3 regions of the Paenibacillus sp. N119s genome follow, and region 2 is predicted to be linked to each of the others. Evidence: riboswitches for the same ligand, from Rfam matches in the RefSeq annotation. Region 2 holds a riboswitch; each other region holds the start of a gene.

Region 1 (5,834 bases), on a different contig from region 2:
CCGTCGGCTCGATCATGATGCATTCCTCTACATTTAGCGGAAAATAAATGGTAGGTGGATGATAACCGAAATCAAGCAATCGTTTGGCTACATCCAGCGTACGCACTCCAAATTTCTTCAAGCCTCGCCCTGACATGACAAATTCGTGTTTGCAATGCCCAGGGTAAGGCAGGTCAAAATGCGGAGCCAACCGATGCATCATGTAGTTGGCATTGAGTACAGCGCATTCGGATACTCGCTTCAAGCCATCAGGACCGTAGCTGCGGATATAGGCATAGGCACGGACGAGAATGCCAAAGTTGCCGTAAAAGGCTTTGACCCGTCCAATAGAATCTCCCTGCTCCCGGTCCCAGCGGTACATCCCCTGCGAATCACGTACAACAAGCGGCTTGGGCAAATAGGGAATCAGTCGCTGCTTTACGCCGACAGGTCCCGCGCCAGGGCCGCCTCCGCCGTGAGGGGTGCTCATCGTTTTGTGCAGATTGAGATGCACCACATCGAAGCCCATATCCCCGGGGCGGGTAATTCCCATGATGGCGTTGGAATTTGCCCCGTCATAGTAAAGCAGACCACCTGCGTCATGCACGATCGCGGCAATGTCAGTAATTTGCTTCTCAAACAGGCCCAGCGTGTTTGGATTGGTCAGCATGAGCGCAGCGGTGTCGTTGCCTACGGCTTGACGCAGCGCATCCAGATCCACCAGCCCCTCTGGGGTGGAGGGTAGGGTGACTGTTTCGAAGCCCGCGACAGTTGCACTGGCGGGGTTCGTTCCGTGCGAGGAATCCGGCACGAGCACCTTGGTACGTCGCTCACCACGTGCTTCGTGGTACGAGCGGATCATCATCAGCCCGGTCCATTCGCCATGGGCGCCAGCAGCGGGCTGAAGCGTGACGGCATCCATGCCAGTCAACGTAGCCAGATCGTTTTGGAGCGTATACAGCAGCTCCATAGCACCCTGGATGCTACCCTCCGGCTGATAGGGATGGATTTTAGCAAAGCCTGCGTAACGGGCGACATCCTCGTTCACCTTCGGGTTGTATTTCATCGTACAGGAGCCAAGCGGATAAAATCCGTTGTCGACGCCAAAATTACGCTGGGACAGGGCGGTATAATGGCGAATAACATCTACTTCGTATACCTCGGGTAGTGCCGCAGGCTCGCTGCGCAGCGCGTAATCTGGCAAAAGCTCTGCTACCGGGCGACGAGGGACATCGCACTCAGGAAGGGAATAGGCGATGCGACCCGGACGGCTCAATTCAAAAATGAGCGCCTGATCGTGTTCCTGCAACAGCTCTTGTTTCTGATCCTGTCCGGCGTGTGTCATAGCAATCCCTCCAAGGTGTGTACAAATTGGTCGATCTCTTCTTTGGTTCTTTGCTCCGTTACGGCAATCAGCATATGACCAGCAAGCTCCGGATAGTCCCGGCCCAAATCATAGCCTGCAATAAATCCGGCAGCCAGCAGATTGTCCTGAAGTTTGCTCATATCTGTGCCTTCAGGCAGTCTAAGGGCAAACTCATTAAAGGTCGGTGCATGAAACGAGGCAGTTATGCCTTTCAAGCTCAGCAATTGCTCTAATGCGTAGCGACTTTTATGCACATTCAGCTCGGCTACTTCCTGGATACCCTGTCTTCCCATGACGGACAAGTACACTGATGCCGTTAAAGCAAGCAACGCTTGATTGGAGCAAATGTTAGAGGTAGCCTTTTCGCGGCGGATATGCTGTTCTCTCGCTTGCAAGGTCAGCACGAAACCGCGTTTGCCGTTACGGTCTGTGGTTTGGCCTACAATACGACCAGGGATACGGCGCATATGCGCCTGTGAAACGGCAAAGTAACCGCAGGTCGGACCGCCGAGGGAGGACGAGATCCCAAGCGGCTGCGCGTCGCCTACCACAATATCTGCGCCTTGCTTGCCAGGCGCCTCCAATAAGCCAAGCGCCAGTGGGTTGGCACTGACAACCATAAGCCCTTGCTGCGCATGGATGAGGTCAGCCATCGGCTTCAAATTTTCGACGGCTCCGAAAAAGTTGGGGCTCTGAACCAAAACAGCCGCTGTCTGTTCCGATATAGCTGCGGCTAGCGCATCGACATCCGTTACGCCGTCTGAACAGCCAATCTCCACGATGTCCAAATCCAATCCGCGTGCATAGGCTGCCAATACCTGACGTGCCTCTGGATGGACAGACCTTGATACGATGAGCTGTTTACGGCGCGTGGCTGCGGTAGCCAATGAGCCTGCTTCCGCCAGAGCTGTCGCCCCATCGTACATACTGGCATTAGCTACAGCCATGCCTGTCAATTCGCAAATATACGACTGGAACTCGAAGATGGCTTGCAGCTCGCCCTGGCTTACTTCCGGCTGATAAGGGGTATAGGCTGTGTAAAATTCGGATCGTGAGGTGATGTGTTGGATAACGGACGGAATATGATGATCATAAATGCCTGCACCAAGAAAGCTGGCATGTGTATCTGTATTGGCATTGTGTCCGGCCAGTCTGGCCATGTGGCGGGTTAAGGCTCTTTCGTCGAGCCGAGAGGAAAGAGGGAGTTCTCCTTGGTATCGAATAGCCTCTGGAATGTCACTAAATAGCTCATCAATGGATGATACGCCTACCACACGCAGCATTTCGGTTTGGTCTTGTTCGGTCATGGGGAGATAGCGATGCTGCTTCATAGGTTCTGGCTCCTTTCGAAAAGCAAAATTTAGATAATAAATTAGCTAATACATAAACGGAATTGGAAAATCCAGAATTTCATATACGATATGATCGTTTTTTCAGGAATGAAGAGAGTTTAAGATCAGCGTGGCCGTTTATAAAAGGGGGCTGCGACCACCTCCGCACGTAGGCGTTTACCACGAATTTCGACCTCCAGCGGTGTAGATAGGGTACTATAACGACTGTCCACCAGGGCCAGCCCTAGATTGCGCTTCAAGGTGGGCGATTGGGTGCCGGTGGTGACCTCACCGATGTGTTGGCCTTCAGCAAATACCGGATAATGAGCGCGCGGGATGCCGCGGTCCATCATTTCCAGCCCAATCAACTTGCGAGGAATTCCTTGTTCTTTCTGGCGTTGCAGTGCTTCCCTGCCGATAAAATCTCCTTTGTTCAGCTTGACGAAGAAACCTAAACCAGCCTCAAGCGGTGAAATGGTCGCAGATAACTCTTGCCCGTACAGCGGCAGCCGCGCCTCAAAGCGCAGCGTATCGCGAGCACCAAGTCCAGCAGGAATCAGCCCATACGACTCACCGCAACGAAGCAAACCATCCCAGACGGCAGGTGCTTCCTCAGCAGGTATATAAAATTCAAAGCCGTCTTCGCCGGTATATCCGGTTCGCGAGACAAGCGCTTTTGCTCCAAACAATTGCACGTTCTCCTGGAATCGGAAAGATGCCAGATTCGTTATATCTGTATCTGTTGCGGCAGCGGCAATACGTGCTGCTTCTGGTCCTTGCAATGCCAGCAATGCTATTGCGTCAGACACATTCTCCAGATGAACCGATGCAGGTGCGTGGCGAATAAGCCAATCCCAATCTTTGTCGATGTTGGAAGCATTCACAACGAGCATGTAGCGCTCTGGTCCTTTGCGATATACAAGCAAGTCATCCACTACGCCTCCGTCGGGGTAACAAAGGAGTGAATATTGTGCCTGACCCGGTTCCAACTGGCTGACATCATTTGTGGTTACTCGCTGCAAAAAAGCCTCGGCTTCTTTGCCCTCAACCAAAAACTCGCCCATATGCGAGACATCGAATAAACCCGCGCGTTGGCGGACGGCCTCATGTTCTTTTTGGATGCCGCTAAACTGAACGGGGAGCTCCCATCCGCCAAAGTCAATACAACGAACTCCGGGTTGCGTCCCGTAGGACGAATATAGTGGTGTTCTTCGCAAATTAGACATTTTTCCACTCCTATCCAGTGTAATCGGCCAAAACAAAAAGACAGGCTGAAAGAAACGTATAGACGGCGGTCCATACTCTTTTTTCAGCTCTGTCCTTGATACCAGAAAGTTACCCCGGCATGTACCGGGTTTCCCCTTGGGTGATCCGCTCTAATCGCGAATGCTCTCCAGAGATGCGTCCGGCAGAGGTCCTTTTGCCTGAGAGATTCACCTGCAATGCAAGTTTACTCCTTCGGCGCTACCTTTTGGATCAATGGTATGCTACCCGGTCTTGCAGGTAACAACTTGGATCCGATTCGCGTGCATAACTGTCTCACAAACGACAACAGCTATGAGAATCCTTTTGGCAGTCTCTCCCTCCGCGTTCATCCGCGTTTGCAGTTGTCGATGTATTTCCAAAAGCATTTGCTATAACCCATTAATACGCAAATTCATTCAAAATGTCAATAAAAATGTCATATGAAACAATATGAAAAACATTTAATGTATAAATAAGGATATGTAAGCGTTTGTTACAAGTTATTATTTTTGATAGACTATGCTATATAGGTTGGTATGAAGTATTTTTGTTAGTATTATTGACATGGATGTTCTTGTTGTCATAATCTTAACCTGTCTAATACAAGTGATCAAAAGCATTTTATTCATGTGGAAATGAGGCGAAACGGATGAGTGAAGTGAAACAGGAACTTTGGTATACAGACGAACATGAGTGGGTTCAGCGCACAGCGAATGGAACGTTGCGAATCGGCATTACAGACTTTGCACAGCATCAACTGGGTGATATTGTTTTTGTGGAATTACCTGGGGTGGGAACAACGATTGAACAGGGGGCGGAGGTCGGCACAATTGAATCGGTGAAGACAGTCTCCGATCTTTTTGCCCCGGTGGCGGGAACCGTTATGAAAGTGAATGAAGCTCTGGAAAGCACACCTGAACTGGTGAATGAATCTCCCTATGAAAAGGGTTGGATGATCGAAGTAGAATTGAACAATGATGTCGAGGAAGCTGTGGGCAAGCTGCTGTCTGCGGAGCAGTACGAACAGTTGATTTCAGATGAGCAGTAATAAGTAATACAGCATGAATTACTACCTTTTATTTTGATTTTCTGTATGGATCTTGAATTAAATAAGAGCATCGTGAGTCCGCTCGGTTTTTGTATAAAATAGTCGCTATGATCTGACATAGCGGCTATTTTTTTGTTGTTTTTTAGAAGGCGTAATTACGTCACTTCCTCAGATTTAGAAGGGTGTCCCATTAAAAAATATGCAGATTTACAACCATGTTTTTTCGACTAATTTCTATTGTTATCGGCCATATTAAGAAGAATTATGCAGGTATAATGCCTTGGCGTTACTTTAAATTTAAATGTTGTCATCAACGTTCATGACGAAAGTACGTTTTCATTTCGTTGATGAAGATAGCGCTGTCATTTAGTATGAATTTTAAGAAAAGGTAGTGATGCTATTTACTCACAAGGAGGATATGAATATGAGCACAGTGGACACAAAGTCCAGTTCAAGCGGTGGCGCTCGTGTCGCCGTACAACGTTTTGGCCGTTTTCTCAGCGGTATGGTTATGCCGAATATGGGAGCCTTTATTGCGTGGGGATTAATTACAGCACTCTTTATTCCGACCGGGTGGTTCCCGAACGAGGGTTTTGCACAACTGGTTGATCCAATGAAAAATTATTTGCTGCCGCTGTTAATTGGTTATACAGGAGGCACAATGATTCACGGACAGCGTGGAGGTGTGATCGGTGCCATTATGACGATGGGTGTCATTGTGGGGGCCGATATCCCGATGTTCCTGGGCGCAATGGTAGCTGGTCCGCTGGCTGCATGGATATTGAAGAAGTTCGATAAGGCCGTTGAAGGCAAAGTCAAATCCGGTTTTGAAATGCTGGTCAATAATTTCTCGGCTGGGATTATC
Region 2 (13,066 bases):
ATACACGGGTAATCCTGTATTTTTGTCCCACACGGCCACTGATTCCCGCTGATTAGTAATGCCGATGGCAGCAATTTGATTTGCTTTTACACCGGATTCGGAAAGACAGGAGGCAATAACGCCCAGAATAGAACTCCAGATTTCATTCGCATTCTGCTCTACCCAGCCGGGGTGAGGAAAATATTGCGGAAATTCCCGCTGGGCTGAGTACACCACATCTCCTTCGCTATTGAACAAAATCGCTCTTGAACTTGTCGTTCCCTGGTCTAGTGACAAAATATATTTTTCCATATTCATCTCTCCCCGTGTAAATCCATCGTTTTTACGCTGTAAGCTTGTGATCGATTTTATGATTTTTATAAGTACGACTGATGCGGAAGGTAATCAAAAGTACCACCACGATGACCCCTAATAAAATCCAGAAAGCCGGGGTTACACTCCCCTTAAAAACGGCCTGATAAAATGGCCCTGCGAAAGATCCCCCCAATAACGGTCCTACAATAGGCACCCATGCATATCCCCAGTTGGAAGCTCCCTTCCCGGGAATCGGTAGCAAATAATGCATCAGACGCGGTCCAAAATCCCTCGCTGGATTGATGGCATAGCCCGTTGTGCCTCCAAGGGATAACCCGATACTGACAACCAAAAAACCAACAATCAGCGGTTTCAAACCGTCTGTAAATGAATTGGCACCAAACGACAGTAAAGCAAGAACAAAGATAAAAGTAGCTATCATTTCACTAAGCACGTTGGCAAACGGATGATCAATAGCTGGTCCTGTCGCAAATACACCGAGCTTGGTTGCCGTGTCCTCTGTCTCTTTCCAGTGGGGCCAATAGTGTAAAACGACGATCACTGCACCTGCCATGGCTCCAAGAAGCTGGGCCACAATATAGCCGGGAACATCCTGCCATGGAAAACTACCCTGAAATGCCAACGCGAGTGTAACTGCCGGATTCAAATGCGCTCCGCTGATTTGACCGACCGCATACACTGCAATAGCTACCGCAAGCCCCCATCCCATTCCAATTACAATCCAGCCGGAAGCGTGAGCAAATGACTTTTTCAGGGACACCCCTGCGCACACTCCGCCACCTAGGGCAATGAGAATCATTGTCCCTATGAATTCGGCTGCGTATGGCGACATACAACCAACCTCCTCAATAGATCATCCGATTCTGATCGTTTTCATCGCGCAAAAAAGGAAAGCCATCACAAACCAACCCTGTGCTGTACCATGGGATGTCTGCGTGGCTCTCTTGTCTCCGTCACGATTATTAACTTAAATTTGATATTATATAAGCATGTAAGCGATGTCAACTACGGATTTACGTCTTCTCATATTCTAAAATAATCGTTGACCATGTTAGACTGCCCGATTTATGATGTGAAAAAATGGCTGAATGTAAAGATTTCAGGATGAATACGACACTCCCAAACTTGATGAAGAAGGGAAGAATGTTATGCTGAAATTTCTGCAAAAAATCGGAAAGTCGTTAATGCTTCCAGTGGCTACCTTACCCGCCGCAGGGATTTTGCAAGGGCTAGCTCTCATTAATTATGAAACGGACATTCCACTTGGTTCTGGAATCGGTGGATTTCTGAATCATTATGTCACTCCTTTTCTGAACGAAGGGGCGGGTGCAATCTTCGGCAACTTGGCGCTCATTTTCTCCATCGGTGTTGCTATTGGTCTGGCAGGTGATGCGGTAGCCGCACTTTCGGCAGTCATTGCCTATTTGGTGCTAACCCGTATTTTGGCAGCAGTACCGGGTATATTTGCGTATATTCCCGACGATGTCAAACTGGATATGGGCGTATTGGGCGGTATTTTTATCGGCGGATGGTCTGCTTTTTTATTCAAAAAATATCACAATATTCAACTTCCAGACTGGCTTGGATTTTTTTCAGGCAAACGTTTTGTACCCATGATTACAGCCTTTACGACCATGATTCTGGCCATTCTGCTCGGCATGATCTGGAGTCCGATACAAGATGGAATTGCAGCCTTCGGCAACTGGATAGTCGGCTTTGGCGGAGTCGGATCCATGGTGTTCATGATTGCCAATCGACTACTGATCCCGCTCGGTCTGCACCATGTGTTGAACTCAATCGCATGGTTTCAAATTGGTGACTATACCAATGCAGCAGGTGAAGTCGTTCATGGTGACCTGACGCGTTTTTTTGCAGGCGATGCATCGGCAGGTATGTTTATGTCTGGCTTCTTCCCCATTATGATGTTTGCTCTGCCAGCAGCGGCTCTCGCATTCATCCATACAGCTAGGCCGGAAAAACGTAAAGCGGTCGCTTCCATTTTCATCGGTTCTGCGCTGGCATCGTTCCTCACTGGAATTACTGAACCCCTCGAATTTTCGTTTATGTTCATTGCGCCATTACTTTACGGCGTTCATGCTCTGCTGACAGGGCTAAGCGGTCTGGTCGTATACCTACTAGATGTCAAGCTTGGCTTTTCTTTTTCAGCAGGACTCATTGACTATCTGGTCAATATGAAGCTCTCCACCCACCCATTGCGAATGATCCCAATCGGGCTTGTCTTCGCCTTCGTTTATTACTTTCTGTTCCGCTTCATCATTCTCAAATTCAACCTAAAGACTCCCGGGCGTGAAGACGATATAGATGATGATCTCCTGTCTAAGACTAACGAATCCGTACCTGCTGGAAAGGCGAGCACCTCATCCAACACTCCGTCCAGTCAGGCAGACAAGATCCTAGCCTATCTCGGCGGTTCAGATAATATCCAAAGCATTGATGCCTGTATCACGCGGCTACGCCTTGTCGTCAAAGACGACAAAGCGGTTAACGATCAAGCTCTTAAGCAGCTCGGAGCATCGGGGATCATCAGATTGGGGAACGGTACCCTGCAGGTTATTTTCGGTACTCGGTCCGAAGCTCTGAAAGATGAGATACAACGATTAATGTCATAAGCTAATCCCCTGACTTAAACACGTGCGATCTTCCTATAACAGAAGTTGTTCTCCGGCTGCCATGTAATCATCCCACGTACGGATAGAGGATGATATTCCTCATGTTGGCGATAACATTCAAAAGGGAGTACCCTCAAGCCTGTGATGGCTGAGAGCACCCCTTTTAGTATTTATGAATTAACTGTTTGTCCTTTTTCTTCTACTTGGATAGCAGCCCCTACATTGGCACCTGCAAGAATCCCTTTTTTCTTATTAGGATACAAAGTATTCATATAAGTGCGAGTTTCGGCGACTACAATTCCTGACAAGCCGAGCAATGCAATCAGGTTCGGAAAAGCCATCATTGCGTTAAAAATATCTGCCAGCAGCCAGATGGCATCGAGCTTGATGAACGCGCCTCCGGCAACCAGTATAATAAACAGATAACGGTATGGTTTAATCCACTTGACCCCAAGCAAATATTCAACACAGCGTTCCCCGTAGTAGTTCCAGCCAAGTATCGTTGTGAACGCAAATAAAATAAGGCTAATCGTCACGAGCTCTGCTCCAGCCGGAAAGGCACTGGAAAACGCATGTTGAGTCATCAGACCTCCATCATCATTTCCACTCCATATTCCCGTAACCAGCAATGTAAATCCTGTCAAATTACAAATAATCATCGTATCGATAAAAACGCCCGTCATGGATATTAGCCCTTGTTCTGCGGGCCATTTTGTCTTAGCTGCTGCTGCTGCGATTGGCGCACTTCCCAAACCGGCTTCATTTGCAAAGATCCCTCTGGCAACTCCGCTTCGCATTGCCAGCATAATCGTGGCTCCGGCAAAACCACCCGCCGCAGATGTTGTCGAGAAAGCCCCTTGTAATACTAGCGCGATCGCATGAGGAAGCTCTCCTGCAAACTTAATGAGTACGATTAAACAAACCACGATATAGAGCCCCGACATGAATGGAACAATCTTTGTGGATACCTTGGCGATACTTTTGAGTCCTCCAATCGTAACAACAGCCGTCAACACTGAAATAATGATTGCTGTAACTACTGTTGGCACGCCAAAGCTACTCTCCGTAGAAGAAACGATAGCCTTTACTTGCGGAAAAGTACCGATTCCAAATAATGCTACAAGAATACCAGAAAAGGCAAACAACATCGCCAGCGGCTTGAAACGGCGGCCAAGCCCGTTTTCAATATAATACATCGGACCACCCGAAAATTGTCCGTTCCGGTCTTTAACACGGTATTTAACGGATAATAACCCTTCCGCATATTTGGTTGCCATCCCGAAAAAAGCTGCAACCAGCATCCAGAATAATGAACCGGGCCCACCCAATTTGATCGCTGTTGCGACACCGACGATACTTCCTGTACCTACAGTAGCTGCGAGTGCCGTACTCAATGCTCCAAAGCTACTGACATCCCCGCTGCCTTCGTCCGGCGCTTTACCAATTAGCTTGAGCGCTAAAGGCAATCGAATAATCTGAAGCATCTTCAGACGGATCGTTAGCCACAACCCAGTGCCCATGACGAGAATTAGAAGCGGCGCTCCCCACATCCAACTGTCAATCGTTTCCAATAAATGTACCAAATTCATTTCAACCCGCTCCTCCAGCATATTAAAAAACAAAAAAGAGTCAAATCCGTTGATTCGACTCCTGGAGAGGTTAAAGGCACGAAAAATAAACCAATTTGTACAGGATTTTATCTCTAAAAAGCCTAGAGTATTCCCTGTCACAGGTTATTCGCGTCTCTGTCCTTTTGCCTGAGAGTTTAAGCAGATGTTATTCTGCGGTGCACCTTCGGCGCCCAATTAAGGGTCTCTCCAGAGTTCTGTCCGTTTACGGTCCCCGCATATTGCTGTAACCAGCCTTAGCACCTGAGAGTTTTGCCCCTTCGGTCGGAATTTTCATTCCATCTCCCGCAAACATCAACCAGACATATGAAATTTTTATTTATTATACAGAAAACTTTCAGCTTATTACAAGTGAAAAATTTGTGAAGTCCAACGATAAACTTACAATCCTTGAATCAATATCTCCCGGCAACCGTTCTCCTTTGAAATGCATTAATAGATGCTTTAAAATAGACGTAATGCCCTCATGAGCATCCTAATTGTTGTAACGCGTTTCATATCAAGTATTTTTTTCTTATGTGAGGAGAAGCATCATGTCGAATCTTGATCAAATTGCAAAACTGGCGGGCTTTTCCAAGGCTACGGTATCCAGAGTGTTAAATCAGTCCCCACATGTAAGCCAAGAAACCAGAGCTAAAATATTAAAAATCATGCAGGAGCTGGATTATGTTCCTAATCGAAATGCGATTTCTCTATCCAAGGGTCAGACGCTCCAGATTGGCATCATTACTTCAACTATTAATGAAATTGTTCTGGCCTTTCTGGACAGCTTTGTGGAAATCGCTGGACAATATGAATTCCAAACCATTATTTATACTTCGGGAGAAGACAAGAAGAAGGAGCTTCAGGCTTTCGAGGATTTAAAAAGAAAAAGAGTCGATGCGCTGGTCATCATTTCCTGCGTGAATGACACTGATTTTTTGAGTACCTATTGCAAATATGGCCCCATTGTGGCCTGGCAACGAATGGAGCATACTGATATTCGTTCCGTCGCTATGGATCAGTATGAAGGATACATGCTAGCACTAAAGCATTTGATACAAAAAGGCTATACTCGTATAGCCAATGCCTTTGGTCGTCCAAGCAGCATTAATACCCACAGTAGACAACGAGCTTATAAGCAGATCATGAATGAGCACAATCTGCCAGTGCGGCCGCATTGGAACTATTCTTCTATTTATAACATTCGTGATGGCGAACAGGTCGTACGTAATTTGTTACAGCATCGGGAGGCATTTCCGGAGGCTATTTTGTGTGCTAACGATTATGTAGCCGTGGGCATTCTCTGCGAAGCGCGCAGACAAAAGCTGAGGGTACCGGAAGATCTGGCGATTGTTGGGTTCGATAACACGGAGCTGTCGCACACCATGGGAATTACAACGGTTCAAAATCCCATTATGGCTCAGGCGCAAAATGCTTTTTTCATGCTTTCCCCTGAGCTGATTGGACGCCAGATGAAGCTTCATTCGCTGGAATACAGTCTCATTGAGCGTACGACCACTTAAGGGTCAGTTGACTTGCAAATTAGGCAATTGGGCCTTGATATGAAATATTTTTTGTCGAAAGAGAATAAAAAATGTTGAAATCGCTTTTTTTTGTGCTACAATAGCACTATATCGAAGGATTGTGACCGGTGATGCGGGCAATGCCTGAGTTCAATTGAGTGCTATTGCTAACAATAGTATTGAATTGTGCTTGGGCATTTTTTATTGGTAAAGGATGGGAGGGGGAACTTCAATGATTATTGAGAAGGTGCTCAATAACAACGTCCTGTTGACTAAAAACGATAAAGGCAAAGAGGTCATCGTCATGGGAAGAGGTATTTCCTTCAAAAAAGTGGCTGGCGACCCAGTCGATGATCATAAAATAGATAAGATTTTCATGTTAAATGAAAACGAGTTCACGGCCAAACTAACCGAGCTGCTGAACGATATTCCCGTATCTCATCTGGAGGTCGTGAATGAAATTGTCACCCATGCAGCAGAGGTGCTGGATACGGAGTTAAGTGATAACATTTATTTAACTTTGACCGACCATATTCATTTTGCCATACAGCGGGAAGAAAAAGGATTGGCACTCAAAAACGCGATGCTGTATGAAATTAAACGCTTTTACAAAAAAGAGTTTGCAGTTGGACTGGATGCTCTGCAAAAGATTGAAAATACGCTCGGTGTAAAATTGGGCGAAGATGAAGCTGGATTTATCGCATTGCATATGGTGAATGCCCGGATCGACGGTAACGAGATGCAGGCCACGCTGAAAATGACTGAGATTGTCCAACATATATTAAACATTATTACGTATCATTACGGGATTGTGCTGGATGAGACTTCTTTTAGCTATTCGAGATTTTTGACCCATTTGCAATACTTTGCAATGCGAGTGATTCGCAAAGAGGTCATTTACAGTGGTGAAGAATTTTTGTACAACCAGGTAAAGCAAACCTATACCGAAGCTTTTGCGTGTGCCCAAAAAATTAATGAATACCTAGAAAAAACATATGATCAATATTTAAGCAAGGATGAATATGTATATCTGACGATTCACATTCATCGGGTAACTGAACGTAATAACATTTCAGGCTAAAAAACTTCATATCCTCATCGTTCATGGATTGTGACTGGTAAGGCAGGCAAAACCTAAACTGATGGTGAAATCGACATACCCTTGTAGGAGAAGTGCGTCGTTTTCACCACGAGTTTAGGTTTTTCTTGTTTACAAGGTGAAAAAGATGCACGCCAGCGCATCTTAGCAACAAATGTAAACAGTAAATCCTATCCGTAGCAAGAATAACACTTAAGGAGTTCTGAACATGAGTGATAAAGAGCTATCCAAAAAAATAGTGACTCTCGTTGGCGGCGAAGAGAATGTCAATTCGGTATTCCATTGCGCTACACGCTTGAGATTTAAATTAAAAGATCGTACAAAAGCAGACAAAGCTGCACTGGAAGCAACGCCTGGTGTCATTACAGTGGTGGAAAGCAGCGGCCAGTTCCAAGTGGTCATCGGTAACAATGTAGGTCAAGTGTTTGAGCATATGATGGCAGAAACAAATCTGCAGGATGCGGACAATCCAAATGCGAAAAAAGAAGCATCTTCCGAGAAAACGAATGTTCTCGGCAAAGCAGTCGATATCATTTCGAGCATTTTCTCTCCTCTCTTGGGGGCTCTTGCCGGAGCAGGTTTGCTCAAAGGGATTATGGCCTTAATTTCGTCGCTCCATTGGATTGATACTGCAAGCGGTACGTATCTCATTCTGAACGCTGCTTCGGACAGTGTATTCTATTTCTTGCCTATATTCCTGGCTATTACATCATCTCGTAAATTTAAGACCAATGCCTTTGTATCTGTTGCAGTTGCTGGAGCACTCGTCTACCCAGATGTGATTGCAGCGGTGGACAATCCAGCAAAACTGGCTTTTCTCGGGATTCCAATCATTTTAATTAAATACAGTTCCAGCGTAATCCCCATTATTCTCGCGGTATGGGTACAATCCTATGTGGAACGCTGGTTTAATTCCTTTGTTCATCAATCGGTAAAAAATATTATCGTACCTATGCTATCACTGCTGGTCGTTGTTCCATTGACGTTTTTGGCCTTTGGTCCAGTCGGTAATCTGATCAGTCAAGGCTTGGCGAATGGTTTTACATGGGTATACAATTTAAGCCCATTGATTGCTGGGGCTGTTGCCGGGGCATTCTGGCAAGTATTTGTTATTTTCGGTGTACACTGGGGTTTCGTTCCAATCATGCTGTCCAATATTTCAACATTGGGTTATGACACGATGCTTCCAATGCTTACAGCAGCCGTACTTTCTCAAGCAGGTGCAACACTCGGGGTATTCCTGAAATCACGAAATACTCAAATGAAAGCATTGGCTGGTTCCTCCACACTGGCAGCTGTATTCGGGATTACTGAACCTACGATTTATGGCGTAACTTTGAAATTGAAAAAGCCTTTCATTTACGCTTGTATTTCTGGTGGTATCGGGGGCGCTATTATCGCTTCCGGCGGGGCAACTGCAAAGTCCTTCTCCCTGCCTAGTTTGCTGGCATTGCCAACTTATTTTGGAGCTGGATTCTTATGGGTTGTTATCGGCTTACTCGTTGCCTTTATACTCGCTGTTGTGTTGGTTATGATTTTGGGCTTTGACGATCCGAAAGAAGAAACTGCAAAAACAGAAGCCGCACCCGCAAAGAAAGAAGCAGCCATTGAAAAAGAAATTCTCGTAAGTCCGCTGCAAGGTAAAGTGCTGCCATTGGAACAATCTTCTGATGTTGCCTTTGCTTCAGGCGCTATGGGAAAAGGAATCTTGATCGATCCTACAGAAGGTGTGCTGACATCCCCTGTTAACGGAACGATCACGACCGTATTCCCGACCGGACATGCCATCGGTATTACTTCCAATGGCGGAGCAGAAATTCTGATTCACGTTGGTGTTAATACGGTGAAACTGAAAGGACAATTCTTTGACAAGCGCGTCAAAGAGGGTGATGTGGTGAAGCAAGGGCAATTGTTGCTTGAATTTGATATCGAACAAATTAAAGCAGCAGGTTATACAACGACTACGCCAATCATCGTAACCAATTCCGCTCAATACCTGGATGTACTGAGCACAATAGAACCTGAAGTGAAACGTGAGGATTACTTGTTGACTGTTGTAGTCTAACATTAACGTTGAGACTACAAGAAGCTTTCCAAATGGAAAGCTTCTTTTTTATGCATTATGAGACAAGTGTTACAGCTAAAAATGGAAATATCATATATTGTAAGTTTGAGATTGTAAAAAAAGGAGGATTTCTGTGAAAAAAGGATATATCGCCGGGTTAAGTGTCATTGTATTGCTTATCATTGGTATTGCTATTTCAGCTGTAGTCAAATTTCAAGACTTAGAGCAGGTAGTTCAGCAGAAAAATAAAGAGATCCAAGCGAGCAAAAGCAATTACCCCGAAATATATGACCACTTGAATGCGGTTACAATCAATGGTTTTAAACAATTGATTCAGCAGGACCAAAGTGTATTCGTCTATGTTGGCAGACCCAGTTGTGGCGACTGCAATCGGTTTGAGCCTAACTTTAACAAGATGATTGAACAGTATAATCTGGGTTCCAAAATTACTTTTTTGAACGTTCACAAGATTCATAAGGACAAATCCCAATGGGATAAATTTAAAGCCGATTACAACGTAAAATATACCCCTACGATTGCAGAATTCAGAAACGGCAAGTTGGTGGATAAAATAGAATGGACACCGAAAAGAGATCTCAGTACAGATGCTGTCAAAGAGTGGCTAACCTCCAAAAAGCTCATTTTATAAGCCTCTTTCCTATTCATTTCATTAAGAACAATACGAGCTGTTCATGCAAAAAAGGTATTCAAGCGAACAACGCATGAATACCTTTTTATTGAGAATTCCTAGTCGTCAAAGCTTGGTTAAAAAATAGTTCCTAGCTCTCCTCGTAGGCTTCGTCTGTACCTCGTTTTTACCCATTCGTTCCTACATTCTGGGCCTCTTATACAATACGAGCATCCACCGAATCGGGAAATTCATATCGGATAATATCTGTTTCGGATACCATATGTCCGATTTGTGACTCAATGAATTCCAAATCTCCCTCTACGGCTCCTATAAAATGCTTGGCACCCGGTTCCACAACGATGACCATGCCGGGGCTGACCGTCTGTGTCATCCCATCGATACAGACGCTTCCGGTTCCTGAGACAATGGTCCACACTTCTTTTCGAAACTGATGCTCATGATAACTGATAAATCTCCCGTTCGAAATAACCACACGTTTGGTGACCGTTTGTAACCCGCTGGCTGCTTGTTGATGGGATAAGACCGTTTGCTTCCCCCAAAAGCGCTCCTCAAAACGCGGTCCAATTTCAATTTCAGCTACCATATCCTTAATTCCTGTGGATGATTGTCGATCCGTAACCAACACGCCATCTGGCCCAGCAACGACAATAATGTTGGGGACATTCCAGATGCTGACCGGAATCTCCAGTTCATTGATGATATGCGAGTCATGTGATGCTTCTGAAATATACCCGGGGCCACTCAGCTTTGAACTCACTTCCCGCACCAACGAATCCCATGTTCCTAAATCTCTCCATTCTCCATGATATGGGAGCACGGAGAGCTTACGAGTGTGTTCTACTACCGCAATATCAAAGCTGGTTTTCGGCAAATCCGCGTAATTTGTCGAAAGTGACTCATAATCGACTGGTAAACCCATTTGCGTCAGAACATCCATTAAAAAGCCGATTCTAAAAGCAAACACTCCGCAATTCCATAACGCTCCTTCACGGATCAATGCTTCGGATCGGATCAGATCAGGCTTTTCTACAAATGAGCTCACTCTATAATATTCCTGGTCAAGCAAAGGAGATGAAGGCACAATATATCCATATTTGTCCGAGGGCTCCGTTGGAACAGCCCCCATCAATGTGATATGGCTTCCGGATTGCTCTAATATCGAAGGAAGCCTGCGCAGATGCTCGAAAAATTCATCCCCCGCATAGCCATCCACCGGCATGACCCCTACGATTTCGTCGCGTGATGCGCCTGCAATGTCATGCAAGTAGGCCGTAGCCAGGGAAATGGCTGGAAAGGTATCCCGCTGAGTCGGTTCTTCAATGACCACAGCGTCTCCACCAATTTGCCCCTGAATCAGTTCGACCTGAGTTCCACTCGTAGAAAAATAAGCTTGCTCTGCCAAGCTCGCCTCATCTAACTGTCTCCATATCCGCTGCAGCATGCTTTCCGGTCGCTCGTCATGACGTAGGATGGAAAGAAACTGCTTGGGGCGGTTCACATTGGATAAGGGCCATAGACGTTTACCCGACCCTCCGGATAATAAAATCATTCGCAAAGATGCAACCTTCTTCCTTTAAGTTAATATTTTTCTTACATTATAGGACTGTTTGCTTTTCGTGCTTCTGCCGAATACATAAGTATGTAACATCGTAGAACATACATCGTTATGCCATGTTAATTGTATCTTTGTCCGTACAGGAGATGTCAGTCATGTCTACAAAAATACTCATCATTGAAGGCCAAAAAAGTTTGGCTGATATGATTGCTCTTCATCTTCAAGAGGAAGGCTATCAGACCGAACTAATCTATGATCATAAACTCGCAATTCCTACATTAATGCACTTTAAGCCGGATATTATTGTGACCGCTCTAATGTTTTCCGGTAAAATCGAATGTGAGCTGATCAATCACATCCGTCAATTTACCACGGTTCCCGTGCTCGTCATCTCTAATAATACCCTGCTGAATACAAGAATAAAGGCTCTAGACGACGGAGCAGATGACTTTTTATGCAAGCCCTTCAGCCTGAGAGAGCTAAACGCCCGTATCAAAGCCTTGCTGCGCCGCAGTGGCAGCAACATGCTCACTGAATCACAAACGAGTACTCAAAAGCTTAAAAAGGTAAGAGTTTGGGTGAATGATTACCGTCATAGCCTGTTGGTCGATGACCAGGAAATCGAAGTTACTCACATCGAATTTTCCATTATAAAAGAGATGTCCAGCAACCCAGGGAAAGTTTTTACCCGCAGCGAGCTGATGGATCGAGTTAAAGGCGGAGATGGCGCTTATCTGGATCGTACCATCGACGTACATATCTCCAGCCTCCGCAAAAAGATCGAACGTGATCCTAAAAATCCTCAGCATATCCGCACCGTTTGGGGTAGAGGCTACAAATACGAGATGTAGCTGTATCGTAACGTCTAGCCCCTCTGGGCGGCTTGCTTCTTTATGGAAGCTTCCGCCTTTTCCATCGCCCATAAGGAAGAAAACAAGCTACTCCACCCAATATTCCTATGACAAACAGTACCCAGCCGAAACGGTAGGCAGAAGCCAGAATAACGACAACCTTACCGTTTCCGCTGCCATTCGTTATAAATCCGGTCGTTACTCCATTCACAGACAGACGCGCTCGCTGATTTTCGCTACCCAGCCTGAACTCCCAGAGTGGATTAGGGGATTCTGTCTCCCGGATGAGCACCTGCTGATGCATTGGATTATATAGCGTAAAGCTGCGTTCCATGGAATTTTCACGAGTAGCCTGAATGTTTTCCGCAGCATGTGGTGCCATAAAAAAGGTATCCATATCCGTTCCCTCAAACAGCGTAAATTGATCCACTGTAATCATCGCTTGATAAGGAATGATGGAATATTGCTTCATTTGAAACAAGCCTGATTGTTTCTTGTGCGCATGCGCCAATATCTGAAACTGCATCAAGGCAGTTCCTGCCGGAGCCTTCACGATTTGATCATAATGATTCCATTGCTCCTTATCTCTCTCCTCTACCTCATCAATATAGGAGGTTTGAAGAACTTGGGACATTTTATTTAAAAAAATGACCTTCATGTGCCGACTTCCAATTTCTTCTGATCGCGCATCCAACTGCACAGCGTACTCTTGCAGCGGCTCTGCCTTCATTTTTTGGGACGCATAAATATTCCAGTCACAAGAATA
Region 3 (13,066 bases), on a different contig from region 2:
TTACCGCAAGCCATTAAAATTGTACTGCCTGCGATCGGCAATCAATTCATCAATTTGGTTAAAAACTCTTCCGTGCTGGCGATTGTGGCTGGACTGGATCTCATGTATTACTCGGATCTCATTAACTCAGATACCTTCCTGCCCATCACAGTCTATGCGATCACGGCACTGCTGTATCTTGTATTGACGGTTCCGCTCAGCTTTCTCGTGCTATATATGGAGCGACGCTTGTCCAAAACATCCTAAGGAGGGAAGCCCGTATGGATTTCGGTGGATTGTTTGTATGGCCTAATGTGCGTTTTATACTGGAGGGCTTCCTGCTCACACTGGAGGTCGCCATTTACGCTATCCTATTCAGCTTCGCTCTCGGTATTGTGTTCGGTATCCTGCGCTATACCCGTATACTCGTCCTTTCACAGGTTGCAGCCTTTATCATTGATCTGATTCGCAACCTGCCCTTATTGCTCATTATTTTCTTCATCGGTATGGTTTTGCCATCCATCGGATTTTCGATTTCCCTCAAATGGGCAGCCATTACAGGACTGTCGATCTTCGAGGGAGCCATGATTGCCGAGATTGTGCGCAGCGGTCTGAATTCGGTCCATAAAGGACAGCTGGAAGCCGCACGTTCCTCCGGTCTAAGCTATTCTCAAACCTTATGGCATATCATTCTGCCCCAAGCGCTCCGTCGCATGGTGCCTCCCATTGTCAGCCAGTTCATTTCCCTATTCAAGGATACTTCACTGGCTGTCATTATCAGTTTGCCGGAGCTGACGCATAACATTCAGATCGTCGGTGGACAAAATCAATCCTTTGTCATTCCTGCTCTGCTGTTCGCCGCTTCCCTGTACTTTGCCGTCAATTACAGTATGTCACTGATTGCACGCAGGCTGGAGGTTCGCACACATTAAAGCTCATGGTACTCATCAGGTTGCCACTAGTTGGAACGCTCTGTTAATTCAGCTTGTATCTGTTCAATCAATCGCTTCATTGCTTCTCCTTGATAACGGTCAGACCGATAAATCAACTCTAGCTGACCTTGGGACACGCCACGCAAAATAGGTACATTGCAAAAATGTGAACGATCCAGTTCTGCTGCAAGGGACTCCGTCTGTATGGTTGCGGCAAGTCCCTCCCGCACCCAGTTCAGGATGGAAGGTATAGAATTTGTCTCCAAGACGGTTGTAAAGGCATACCCGCGATCACGGAAGCACTTTTCAATCAGCCTCCTTCCGGGATGACAATCTGGCTGCATCGCCCAAGGTAGATGCCTCAATTCGTCCAGCATAAGGGAAGAGCGATTAGAAAATACATGATTTACCGGGACAATAAGACAGTAACTCTCTGTGCGAAGTGGAAGCTGGACAAGCCTGTCATCTGTACCCGAGTGTAGCGTGATACCAACGTCCACACGGTTATCCAGCAGCTGTTCTGTTACATCAAAGGATGGACAGATGTGCAAGCTGATTTTAGGAAATGACCGATGGAAATGGGCAAGCATCTCTTGCAATGGCTCTTCCAGTTCCGGTAATGCGATACCAATCCGTAAACTCCCGCGCTGCTCGGTACGCAACTCCTCAATGGAAGCCTTCGCTTGCTGTAATCCCTTGAGCGCATGTGCACTGTGTTGCAACAGCAGTTTCCCGGCATCTGTCATTTTAATTTTCTTGCCTGCACGGTCAAAGAGCGTCATACCCAGTTCCTCTTCCAGCGCCTTAATTTGCAAGCTAAGCGTGGGTTGGGAAATGCCAATCTTTTCCGAAGCCTTCGTAAAATGCAGTTCCTCGCATACGGCTATGAAGTATTGAAGCTGACGTATTTCCGTCTTCCTTCTCTCCCTTCGAGAATCCCCAGAATGATGTCATGAAAAGTTTAAAAGAAGCGCGAGTTCGGAACGTTCCGGTTCGCGCTTCTTCATCAAGTTAAGGCGCTTTTTTAGATTATTGATCTACTTCTGCTTTTTCCGAAGTCAACGAAATATTCGCAAACGCGTCTGCATCGTACTCCTTACCACGGGTAATATCGTAATTGGCTACCCGATGATTCACTGCCTCCAGCGAGTAACGGAATAATGTGGGTACAATAGGAGCCTCCTCGCTCATATACGCCTGCCACTGATTGTATATATCCTTACGGTAATTGTCGTCAAAGGCTTTCACAGACACCCCTTCCTGCAACAGCTTATCATTCTCTTCACTGGTAAAGCGCGAGTAGTTAAAGCTGGCTCCGCGTCCATACAGCCCACTAGGGTTTACATCTGTACCTGTACTCCATGCGCCGCCAAAAATATCAATGCCCGGGTCATCCTTCTGCACACGGTCATAGAAGGAATTGAACTCCAGTAGACGACCGTCCACCAGTTCGACATGAAGCCCGACATCCTTCCAATTTTGCAAATAAAACTTAGCCAGCGATTCGGCCGTCGCATCCCCGCTCATTGCTGCATAATGGAGCACCAGTTCCTTGCCCTTAGGGTCTTCACGGTATCCATCTCCATTGGTATCCACATATCCTGCCTCGTCCAGCAGCTTTTTCGCCTTGTCTGGATCATACGCAATGCCCTTCGCATTCACATCATGGTATCCCTTGAAGGCGGGCGGGATCAGGGATGTCGCAGGAGTCCGAAGCCCATGATAGAGCTGCTTGCCAACCTGCTCATTATTCAGCGCATAGCCAAGGGCCTGACGTAATGACTTGTTCGCCAGCTTGGCGTTCGGGTCCATAATATTTAGATTCTTGGCCTGATCAAATTTGCCCAGCTTAAAGCCTACATAGCTATAAGATAATTCCTCCTGACCGAGAAACTGTACATTTTTCGGATTACTGGCCTCATTGTAACGGGTGGTTGGATAGCTGGCCCAGTCGATTTCTCCGCTTTTTAACGCCTCGGTAATGACATTCGGATTCACCACCTTCAGATGAAGGCCATCCAACTTGGGAGCACCGTGGAAATAATCTTCATTTTTAACGAATTCCACAGATTCACCTGTGACCATAGATTTAATTTTGAACGGTCCATAGCCAATCGGATGTTTACGGACAGGATCAGATCCGGCCATATCCTTTACGGGAATATTTTGAAACACCTTCTTCTCCAGTGGTGTGGACCAAAGTCCCGACTTTACGGAAGGATTAGGTTCCTTGAAATGAATCGTAACCTCTTTCTCATTCAGCACCTCGATGCCTGAAATCGTTTTGGCTTTACCTGCATGATAATCTTCCATACCTACAATGTTGGTCATAAAACTATCATAACGTGGACCTTCATAGTCTTTGTGACCGATCACTTCATAGGAAAAGGCATAGTCCTCTGCCGTTACGGGATTACCGTCCGTCCAGTTCAATTTGGGATCAATTTTGACAGTCACTGCCTTATTGTCTGCGGAAAAGGAAATCGTCGCCGCTCCTTTATCATCAATATTCAGATTGGAATCAATCGAAAACAGGGAAGGGTAGAAAAACTGGAAGACCTCAAAATCCGGATTTCCATCATAAAATACAGGATTCAGAATCCCTTCAAAAGGGGTATCGGATACAAGCGCATAATTGATGATGCCGCCCTTAATGGGGGTTTTATCGTTCTTGACCGCCTTTGCCAGCGCCGTCGTATTCACCTGCTTGCTGTCGGTCCCTGTTCCACCTGTACCGTCAGACGATTTTGCACCATTCGAAGCGGAAGGCGAGCCGCTGCATGCAGCCAAAGAAAGCGCCAAAATAGCAGACAGAACAGGCAGAATTCCTTTTTTCCAGTGTTTAACCATTGTAAACCCCTCCTTGTTGTTGTCCTTATTCCTTGAACTTCGGTTAACCCAATCGTTGTCTGGCGTCCGTGGCACGTTTGAGCGCCTGACCGATAAAATTGATCGCCAGCATTAGCACCAATATCAGCAATGAGGCAGGCAGCCACATCCACCAGCTATTCTGCAATACATCCGGATCATTCGCATAACTCACCAGCGTCCCCAAGCTTGGAGTAGATTCCGGCAAGCCAAAGCCGAGATAGGAAAGCCCGGTTTCAATCCCGATATTTCCAGCAAGATTAAGCGTTAGATTCACAATCACAACTGAACTGAGATTGGGCAGCACACCAAACCATATGATCTTCCAATTGGGTGTGCCCAGGGTTTTGGAAGCCTGGACGTAGTCCAATTCCCGCTCTGACAGTACCTTGGCCCGGATCAGGCGCGCTTTTCCAATCCATAAAAAGGCGGTCATAATAAAAATAAAAGACCCTATGCCGCTTTTGGGCACAATACTGACAAATACAATGACCAGCATCAAAAACGGAAGCACCAGGATAAAATCAATGATCCGCATGATAATGTTATCAACCAGTCCTCCATAAAACCCGGCTAGTAAGCCCAGCGTTAAGCCGATGGCGGCCGATAATAAAGTAATCGTAAAGCCGATGGTAAATGAATTGCGGGCCCCAATGACCAGTTGGCCGAAGATATCCCTGCCCGCTCGGTCCGTACCCAACCAATGCACTGAGCCGGGAGCTTCGCGGATCGCGCCCAGATCGACCGTCGTGACTACATCCTGATTGACAAACAGGACAGAGGCATATATAAAAATCAAGAACAAAGCCACAAATCCAATGGAAATCAAGGCCATTTTGTCACGTACCAGCTCACGACGCAGTACAGACCAGCTAGATGGTGATTTACGAATGATTTCCGGCGAGAAGACTTCCTCCACCTGCATAGACACCATAATCCCTCCTTTTTTCTAGACTTGTTCGCTATTCAATTCGAATGCGGGGATCGACCTTGCTTAGGATGACATCCGATAAAAGGGTTCCTAAGAGTGCCAAGAAACCGGAGATCATGACCAATGCATTCACGACTGAAAAGTCCCGTTGGGTGATGGACTGTAGAAACAACTGACCTAGCCCCGGATAACCAAAAATAGATTCTAGGAAAATGTTGCCCGCAATCACACCCGTCAGGTCATAGCCCAAGAAAGCAGCAATAGGCAATAAAGAGTTTTTGAAAATATGACGGGAATAGATCTTTCCTTCGGGTACCCCCTTGGAACGTGCTGTTTTTACAAAATCCTTCAAACGTGTGTCAATGACCTCATTGCGCAAATACTGGATCGTCGCCGTCGTACTGAGCAATGCGCCCGTAACCGCCGGTAGAATGAGATGATACGACTTATTCACGTAATATGACCATGTCCCCGGCTCCACACCTACATCCACACTGCCGCTGGTTGGAAACCAGCCTAGCCTGAATCCAAACACGTACAGCAGCAACAACGCGAGTATAAATAGGGGTGTTGCAAAGCTGAGATAGGTATATCCCACCACGGTTTTATCCAGCAGACTATGCTGATACCGACCGCTAAGCACTCCCAGCGGAATGGCGATCAGATACGTCAGAACCAGAATCACTACGCCCAGAAAAAACGTGTTTCCCAAACGACTGCCAATCAAATCGGTAACGCTAATTTTATGTACATAAGATTTGCCCAGATCCCCATGAGCAAGCTGGACAAGCCAGTTCCCATATTGCACCCACACCGGGTCATTGAGCCCCAATTTTTGACGCTGTTCTTCCAGTGCAGCCGGATTCAGATTGGGTGTTGAAGTGATGAGCCCTGTCAGGGCATCCCCCGGCATAGCTTTGGCTAGGAAAAATATGAGCACACTTAGTGCAAAAAGTTGAGGGATCATAACCAGTAGCCGGCGCAGTGTAAATTTCCACATATTCTGTACCTCCCTATGGTAGCGCGACTTGATGGGATGGACTTACGGATTTCAGGGCAAACGGCTTTCCGCTTGCATCTAGATGTTTGGGGAGCTCTGACTTGTAAGAGGATAAAAGCATCTGCCTTCTTCGAGCATTTTCCAGCCGCTTCGCAGGATCGATACTGGGAATGGTGGCAATAAGCCGCTGGGTATACAAATGCTGTGGACGCTCATAAATATCTTGCTCGCTCCCCTGTTCCACTAAGCGACCTCGGTACATAATGCCGATTTGGTCGCACATATGGCGGATAATCCCCAGGTCGTGACTAATGAATAAATACGTCAATTTGAACTCCCGCTGCACATCCTTCATAAAATTAAGCACCTGTGCCTGCACAGAAACATCAAGCGCTGATACGGGCTCATCAGCAATAATCAGCTTTGGATTTAAAGTCAGCGCACGCGCAATCCCGATCCGTTGCCGCTGACCCCCGGAAAATTCATGCGGATATTTGTAGGCTGCGTCAGCGTTCAAGCCCACCTTTTCCAGCAGCGTCTGAACTTTTCTCCGCTCTTCCTCATTACTCAGTCGTTCAAAGTTTCGCAGCGGTTCAGCAATGACATCCAATACACGCTTACGTGGGTTCAGCGAAGAATAGGGGTCCTGAAAAATCATCTGAATGTCTCTACGCAGCGGATGCCGGTTATTACGACTCAAAGCCGCAAGATCCTTGCCCTTAAAAAGAATCTGTCCACTCGTCAGCTTATTCAAGCCGATAATTGTCCTTCCTGTCGTCGTTTTTCCGCAGCCGGATTCTCCTACCAGTCCGTAGGTTTGGCCTGCCTCTATGCTGATCGACACACCATCCACTGCTTTTACCTGGTCAACAATGCGCTGGAAAAAACCACCGCGCACCGGATAATAAACCTTCAAATTATTTAGCTCCAGTAGTGCCATGAGCAGCCTCTCCCTTTGTCTCGTCTTCAAAATGAAAATGCTGGTAACATGTACAGCGAACCCAATGGCCGGGGGAAATTTCATTTAATTGAGGATGGTCTTCATGCATTCCCTGCTGAATCCAGGGAATACGCGGAGCAAAACGACAGCTATTACGGGGAATATCTTGCAATGAGGGAACCATGCCACCGATGACATGCAGCGTTTCTCCCTTGGTATGCGATCCCGGCATGGAGGCCAGCAAGGAACGCGTATACGGGTGCAGTGGATGCCGGAATAATTCAAAAACATCAGCGCTTTCGACGATTTCTCCGGCATACATGACCACCACACGGTCAGCTACTTCGGCCACAACGCCAAGATCGTGCGTAATCAGAATAATTCCGCTTCCGGTCTCCTGTTGAAGCTGTTTGAGCAAGTCAAGAATTTGCGATTGAATGGTTACATCGAGCGCAGTCGTCGGCTCATCTGCAATAATAAGAGAGGGACGGCAAGCTATGGCAATCGCGATCATCACACGCTGGCGCATCCCTCCTGAAAGTTCATGCGGATACTGTTCATACACGCGCACAGGATTGGGTATATCTACGCTTTCCAGTAGCTCCAGTACACGCTCCCTTTTTTGCTTCGTCGATAGGGACGTATGATAATCGAGGTTTTCCTCGATCTGCTTACCAATGCTCATTAACGGGTTCAGTGCTGTTAGCGGGTCCTGAAAGATCATGCCAATGCCCGCTCCGCGGATTTTATTCATTTGCGCTGAGGAGAGACGGATCAGATCCGTGCCTTTAAAAAGAACCTCTCCTTCGACACGTGTCCGCTCCATGTCATGCAGTTGTGGGATTGAAAGCGCCAGCGCGCTTTTGCCACAACCGGATTCTCCGACCACAGCCAGCACTTCATTGGGGTTGACCGTCAGATCCAGATGGTCGACAGCGGGGTGATATTGATCGTTAATGCGAAAAGATACGGATAACCCTTTGATCTCCAACACAGGTTCGATATTCAATGCGTGCGCTTCCTCCATTCTCCATGGTCTTGTCCCGCTAATTCTCACCATGTTTGATGTTAAAACCTCCCACAAACATTACATACCTTTTTTGTCGGAATAATTTGAATACATCCTATCACCAGTATATGGATATATCAATTAAGATTATGCTATCAACATCATTTAAAAAATCAATGATCCAGCAGCAGCGCGACCTTCCTGGCACAAAATGTAACTAAATAACCAACCACAGGTTAATTTTTATCACAAAAAAAGCTGTTTGATCCCCTATAGAGGACCAAACAGCTCACTAGCACACAACAACTCACTCTGATTTTTTTACATTTGTTACGAAGCCGCTCCATAGGAGCCCGATTTGAACGTTTTTGGATCATACCATTTGTAGCCTGCTGCTGGAGCAGACCAAGGCTCAGGTTGCGGTTCCGTGGAAGCCGCTGGCTCCTCAAACGGTAGAAGCTTCGTGGGCTGATCCAGCGTTAAGCCTGCCACATCGGATAATTTGGTGTAATCCTGCTTCCATGCAAGCCATTGGACCGTTTGTACCAGGAAGGTGGCATCGTCCACTTCCTTGAAACCATCATACGTCTTCTTCGACTGTCCGTTTTCCTCGCGCACATATTTCGGTGTAGCGTCTTCTACAGGAGAAGAATCACCGATAAATGCTGCCTTGCCTTGACCGACCTTGGAGATTGCCGCAAATGGCCCTTCCGCACGGCCCCCGCCGTTATAGACACCCTGATCTACAGCATTGCCCCATTTTTTCGTACCTGTCGGGATATAGGCAATTCCTTTCGCTTTGGTAGGATCAATAATAGCCAGCGTAGAACCCGCATGCATGGCAATTGAACGTACACCCTTGGTAATGCCAAAAGATTGATCTGCAGCTACAATGTCCGTAGCATTCACGTCGCCAAGCGCATTATAGCGGAAACGAACGCCAAAGTTGGTTGCCAGCCAATCAGAGCTAGTCAATCCTTGCATCGCCGGTGATGCTGCTTCTTCTGCAGTCATGCCTTTTGCCGGATTAGTATAGGCTCCACGACGGTAGCCATTCATAACCTCGGAGGCATCCCAACGGTTTTTGTTGCGGTCCGCATTATAGTGGTCGGAGATGAAGAAGACACTTCCCCCGTTATTCACGTATTGTAGCAAAGCCGCCTGCTCGGAAGCTTTAAATGGAACATTCGCTTCACCGATGATGAACACATCATATTGGCGCAGCTTGTCATAGGTTATGGCTTGTTCCCCAAAAGTAAAAGGAATATAGCGGTTCAATTGGTCCACAGTAAAGCCTACATTACGCAATCCATCAGCAAAATCAGAGAAGGCGCCGTCAATGACCCAATCTGCTGCCCCAGCCGTCTGTGCATGCGTATTATCGAACAGCACTTTTTTACCTTTGCCGTCCGGCAATGTCGTACCGGGCTGACCCGGGTTTCCAGGATTAGGCTCGCCTGGATTACCAGGTTCCCCCGGCTCGCTTCCATTCACCAGTTCCACAGCGCTCGGACTTTTTATTCCGCCAAAATTATTATAGGTGCCAAGCGTACCTGTCACACGAATTTTAATGCCGATCAGCTCAGGATGGCCTGTTAGCCCAAATTGTCCTCTGTACGCTGATGACAGCTGCACATCCAGTAGGTTGGACGTGCTACGTTCATTCGCCTGGTCGGCAATCAGTACGTTAAAATCATTCGCAAACGGGGAAGAAAAATTAGCCGTTTTCGATCCGGTAGCATGTCCAACAATGTAACCTTCCACCGTCACCGTACCTCCACTGCCTTGACGCTGAAGGGCTTCAGCTACTGTCAGTGCTCCCTCTGCTTTGACCTGACCGAATGGAACGAAGATGCCGATCAGCAGCGATACGATCGCCGCCAGATGCAGCATTCCTTTCAAGCGTGAACCTGTGAACCGCAAGCCTTTTACCATACGTCAATATCCCTCCTATAATTCCATAAATGTACTTGTCCTCTATCAGATTAGCTATCAATCTTCTAATTCCTTCCTGGTTTGATCCATAATTATGTAAATTTTAATCTTTTTTATTGGAAACACACCTGTTTATGTAAAAATCGAACCCTGCGATTGACAGCGAGCGCGGCATACATTACGCTAAGGGAGATATGTAGAACGGTATACGCGAATGAAGATGACGGGAGAGTCTGTCCAGAGGCTTACACGCTGGCGGCACCGAAGGAGCAAACTGCCAGCGCCCGGCTGGCGGATAATCTCTCAGGTCCATGTATCGTCATCTGACGCAACTCTGGAGAGAGCGCAAGCCACCCAAGGGGTAAGGCGGTATGGACACCGCACGAAACTCTCAGGTAACGAGGACAGAGATAAGGGAAATTTCCTTATCCTGTCCTTTTTTGTGCTCACATCGTACGTCAGCATCAGGAACCGTCATATCCGCGCAAAGACGCGAAAATACAATATACTATGGTAGTAGAACATACAGGGGGCCACACCATGCGTTTCAAAGATGTATTTTCCATTATCGGTCCGGCCATGACCGGACCCTCCAGCTCACATACCGCCGGTGCGGTGCGGCTTGCACGCGTTGCCCGGCACTGGCTCGGGGCGCAGCCTGACCGCGCCCGCATGACACTGTACGGCTCCTTCGCCGACACGTACAAAGGACACGGTACCGACCTGGCACTCATCGCAGGCCTGCTCAATTACGATACGGACGATCATCGGATTCCCGATGCCGAGCAATGGGCGGAGCAGGCTGGAATGGCCGTAGAATTTGCCGTTAGCGGACTCCCTGCGCCCCATCCAAACACCGTCCGTTTCGAGCTATGGAAAGGCGAGGATCAGCGCACCCTGCTCGGCTCCTCCATCGGAGGCGGCAGTATCCATGTCCAGCAGCTCAACGAATTCCGAGTTAACCTGACCGGAGAACTGCCTACGTTGGTGCTTCTCCACTCGGATAAGCCCGGTACTTTGGGTGCGGTGACTTCAGCGCTAGGCGCTGCTGACATTAACATTGCTTATATGCATGTGGATCGCAAAGGCCGGGATGGTGAAGCACTTACCGCCATTGAAACGGACAGTCCTCCTACGGCTGAACTGATTGCCAAACTGCGTTCTATACCTCATATGTATGAAATTAAAATGATTAATCTGAAAAAAGGAGCTGAATCCGATGCGGTTTAGCCATCTGCATGAAATCAGCGCGATATGCGCTGAGGAATCCACCACGATTGGCCGCCTAATGATTCAAGAACAAATACAAGAGACGAATACAACGGAAGAAGAAATCTTCCGCCAAATGTCTGATTATTATGAAGTCATGAAGGAAGCCGTTCATCGTGGTCAGACGCAAGATACCGTATCCCGCAGCGGATTGACGGGCGGGGACGGCAAGCGTCTGGCCGAGTATCTGCGGACAGGGGAGACCTGCTCCGGCGACGCCTCCGCGCTCGCTATGGCTTATGCACTCTCCGTGTCTGAGGTGAATGCGTCCATGGGACGCATTGTCGCCACACCCACTGCTGGCTCTTGCGGCGTCATCCCTGGCGTGTTCATTAGTGCACAGGAGCGGTTCGGCTGGGATGACGAGCATATGGTGTACGGCTTGTTCGCAGCCGGAGCTATTGGCTACGTCATCGCCAACAATTCTTTCATTTCCGGCGCGGAGGGAGGCTGTCAGGCTGAGATTGGATCAGCCATTGGGATGGCCGCCGGTGCAATGGTCGAGCTGCGCGGCGGCACGCCTGAACAGGCCGTCCACGCTGTAGGCCTAGCGCTCAAGAACACGCTCGGTCTGATTTGCGACCCCGTTGCCGGGCTCGTCGAGATTCCGTGCATCGTGCGCAACGGGCTGGGCGCCGTGACTGCACTTGCCGCAGCGGATATGGCTTTGGCGGGAGTGCGCAGCGCCATTCCGTCTGACGAAGTCATTGACGTAATGCTTGAAGTCGGCAGCGCGATGCCGTCGAAGCACCGCGAGACCGCCAAAGGCGGCTTGGCCCAGACACCGACTGGCAAGCGTTTGACCGAATCCCTTACACGCAACACACTGGCCAAGAAAGATAAGTCGTAGTTTCTAAGCCTTAAACCAACTACTTTTCCTCTATAAAACAAGACGAATATTTCTCCCCTACATTCTCCAAGGGAAAGAGAATTCGCCCTTAAAAATAAAGGAGCAAGCATACGTCTAGGGACGACATGCTTGCTCCTTTTCTTTTCAATCGATTACAGATTACTGGACAGTTACCTGTACCTTCGTCATTTTACCTGCATATTTTACGGTAATTACAGCTTTGCCCTTGCCCTGTGCCTTAATGTTACCGTCTTTGACGGTCGCAACAATAATTCTGGACGAGGACCAGACGGCCGGCTTGGAGACATCCTTCTCCGACTCATCCTTATACGTCGCTGTAGCTGTAACCTTAGCCAGCTGCCCTGCCTTCAAGGTCAAAGCGACTTCGTCCGTTTGCAAATATTTAAGCGTATCAACATCTACAGGCACGCTGATCACTTTCCCGCCGAACTTCGCCTGAATGTTAGCTTTACCATAACTAACTGCGGTAACCTGACCCTTTTTGACAGTGGCGACCCTATAATTGGAGGTTTTCCATTCCGCTTGGGTCGTAACATCCTTTTCTTTACCATCACTGGATTTAACCACAATGGAAATGGTTTTTTGGTCTCCGGATTTGAGGGATAACGCAATGGCATCCGCTTCAATCTTTTGCGCTACGTCTACTTCTACCGTAAACGTAATGGTTTGCTTGCCATAGGAAGCCGTGACCGTTGCCTTACCGTTGGCATTCGCTTTAATCAAACCTTCGCTAACTTCAACGACCTTGACGTTGCTAGTAGACCAGGTGGCATCCTTGGTTACATCTGTTTTTGTACCGCCACTCTTAACGCCAGTTACTTTCAGTTGCTTTGTTTCCTGAGCACCGAGCACAATGACACGCGAATCGGTTTCCAGACGGTCTACAAGGCCTACTTGCACGTTAATCGTCAGTTTTTTGCCATTGTAGGTCGCTGTAATCACTGCTTTACCAGTCGCTTTACCCGTAATCGTTCCCTTGGACACAGAAGCAATATCTTCCGCACTTGAAGTCCATTCTGCATCCTTTGTAACATCTTCCTTACGCCCGTCCGCATAAGTAGCCGTCAGAGTCGCAGTATAATCCTCATTAATATCTATTGTTGCCGCTTTAGAGGACAAAGATAGATCACCAGGTACGTTTACGGATACGGTAGCTGTGGCTGTTTTGCCGCCATAAGAAGCTGTGATCGTTGCCTCACCTGTTTTATAACCTGTGACTTCTCCCCCGCTGACAAAAGCAACATCTTCATTACTGGACTTCCACTCTGCTTTACTTGTGATATCTTCTTCCGTCCCTGTTACATAGGTTGCGGTCAGCTTGAGCTTTTTGGA

What was found. A riboswitch is a leader RNA that binds a small molecule or an ion and turns the genes downstream of it on or off. The one in region 2 is predicted to bind glycine.
Region 1: it holds a riboswitch for glycine, as region 2 does, so the genes downstream of both, gcvT (glycine cleavage system aminomethyltransferase GcvT) here and AC5V8P_RS04535 (alanine/glycine:cation symporter family protein) in region 2, are expected to answer to the same signal.
Region 3: it holds a riboswitch for glycine, as region 2 does, so the genes downstream of both, sdaAB (L-serine ammonia-lyase, iron-sulfur-dependent subunit beta) here and AC5V8P_RS04535 (alanine/glycine:cation symporter family protein) in region 2, are expected to answer to the same signal.

The regions. Positions count from the first base shown of each region.
Region 1 covers NZ_JCAJRU010000268.1:479-6,312, forward strand. The annotation lists gene gcvPB (aminomethyl-transferring glycine dehydrogenase subunit GcvPB) at 1-1,324, opposite strand, end outside; gene gcvPA (aminomethyl-transferring glycine dehydrogenase subunit GcvPA) at 1,321-2,676, opposite strand; gene gcvT (glycine cleavage system aminomethyltransferase GcvT) at 2,802-3,902, opposite strand; glycine riboswitch at 3,982-4,078, opposite strand; glycine riboswitch at 4,079-4,178, opposite strand; gene gcvH (glycine cleavage system protein GcvH) at 4,571-4,969, shown strand; partial or broken gene AC5V8P_RS22295 (PTS transporter subunit EIIC) at 5,394-5,834, shown strand, end outside.
Region 2 covers NZ_JCAJRU010000019.1:16,337-29,402, reverse strand. The annotation lists gene glpK (glycerol kinase GlpK) at 1-291, opposite strand, end outside; gene AC5V8P_RS04545 (MIP/aquaporin family protein) at 323-1,147, opposite strand; gene AC5V8P_RS04540 (PTS transporter subunit EIIC) at 1,464-2,945, shown strand; gene AC5V8P_RS04535 (alanine/glycine:cation symporter family protein) at 3,116-4,534, opposite strand; glycine riboswitch at 4,681-4,776, opposite strand; glycine riboswitch at 4,795-4,871, opposite strand; gene AC5V8P_RS04530 (LacI family DNA-binding transcriptional regulator) at 5,107-6,078, shown strand; gene licT (BglG family transcription antiterminator LicT) at 6,311-7,159, shown strand; gene AC5V8P_RS04520 (beta-glucoside-specific PTS transporter subunit IIABC) at 7,386-9,242, shown strand; gene AC5V8P_RS04515 (thioredoxin family protein) at 9,376-9,891, shown strand; gene AC5V8P_RS04510 (sugar phosphate nucleotidyltransferase) at 10,088-11,443, opposite strand; gene AC5V8P_RS04505 (response regulator transcription factor) at 11,605-12,300, shown strand; gene AC5V8P_RS04500 (hypothetical protein) at 12,341-13,066, opposite strand, start outside.
Region 3 covers NZ_JCAJRU010000009.1:31,655-44,720, forward strand. The annotation lists gene AC5V8P_RS02530 (amino acid ABC transporter permease) at 1-246, shown strand, start outside; gene AC5V8P_RS02535 (amino acid ABC transporter permease) at 261-911, shown strand; gene AC5V8P_RS02540 (LysR family transcriptional regulator) at 938-1,819, opposite strand; gene opp4A (oligopeptide ABC transporter substrate-binding protein) at 1,941-3,761, opposite strand; gene AC5V8P_RS02550 (ABC transporter permease) at 3,805-4,704, opposite strand; gene opp4B (oligopeptide ABC transporter permease) at 4,742-5,710, opposite strand; gene AC5V8P_RS02560 (ABC transporter ATP-binding protein) at 5,724-6,650, opposite strand; gene AC5V8P_RS02565 (ABC transporter ATP-binding protein) at 6,628-7,659, opposite strand; gene AC5V8P_RS02570 (DUF6359 domain-containing protein) at 7,990-9,594, opposite strand; glycine riboswitch at 9,809-9,923, shown strand; gene sdaAB (L-serine ammonia-lyase, iron-sulfur-dependent subunit beta) at 10,135-10,824, shown strand; gene sdaAA (L-serine ammonia-lyase, iron-sulfur-dependent, subunit alpha) at 10,814-11,713, shown strand; gene AC5V8P_RS02585 (Ig-like domain-containing protein) at 11,873-13,066, opposite strand, start outside.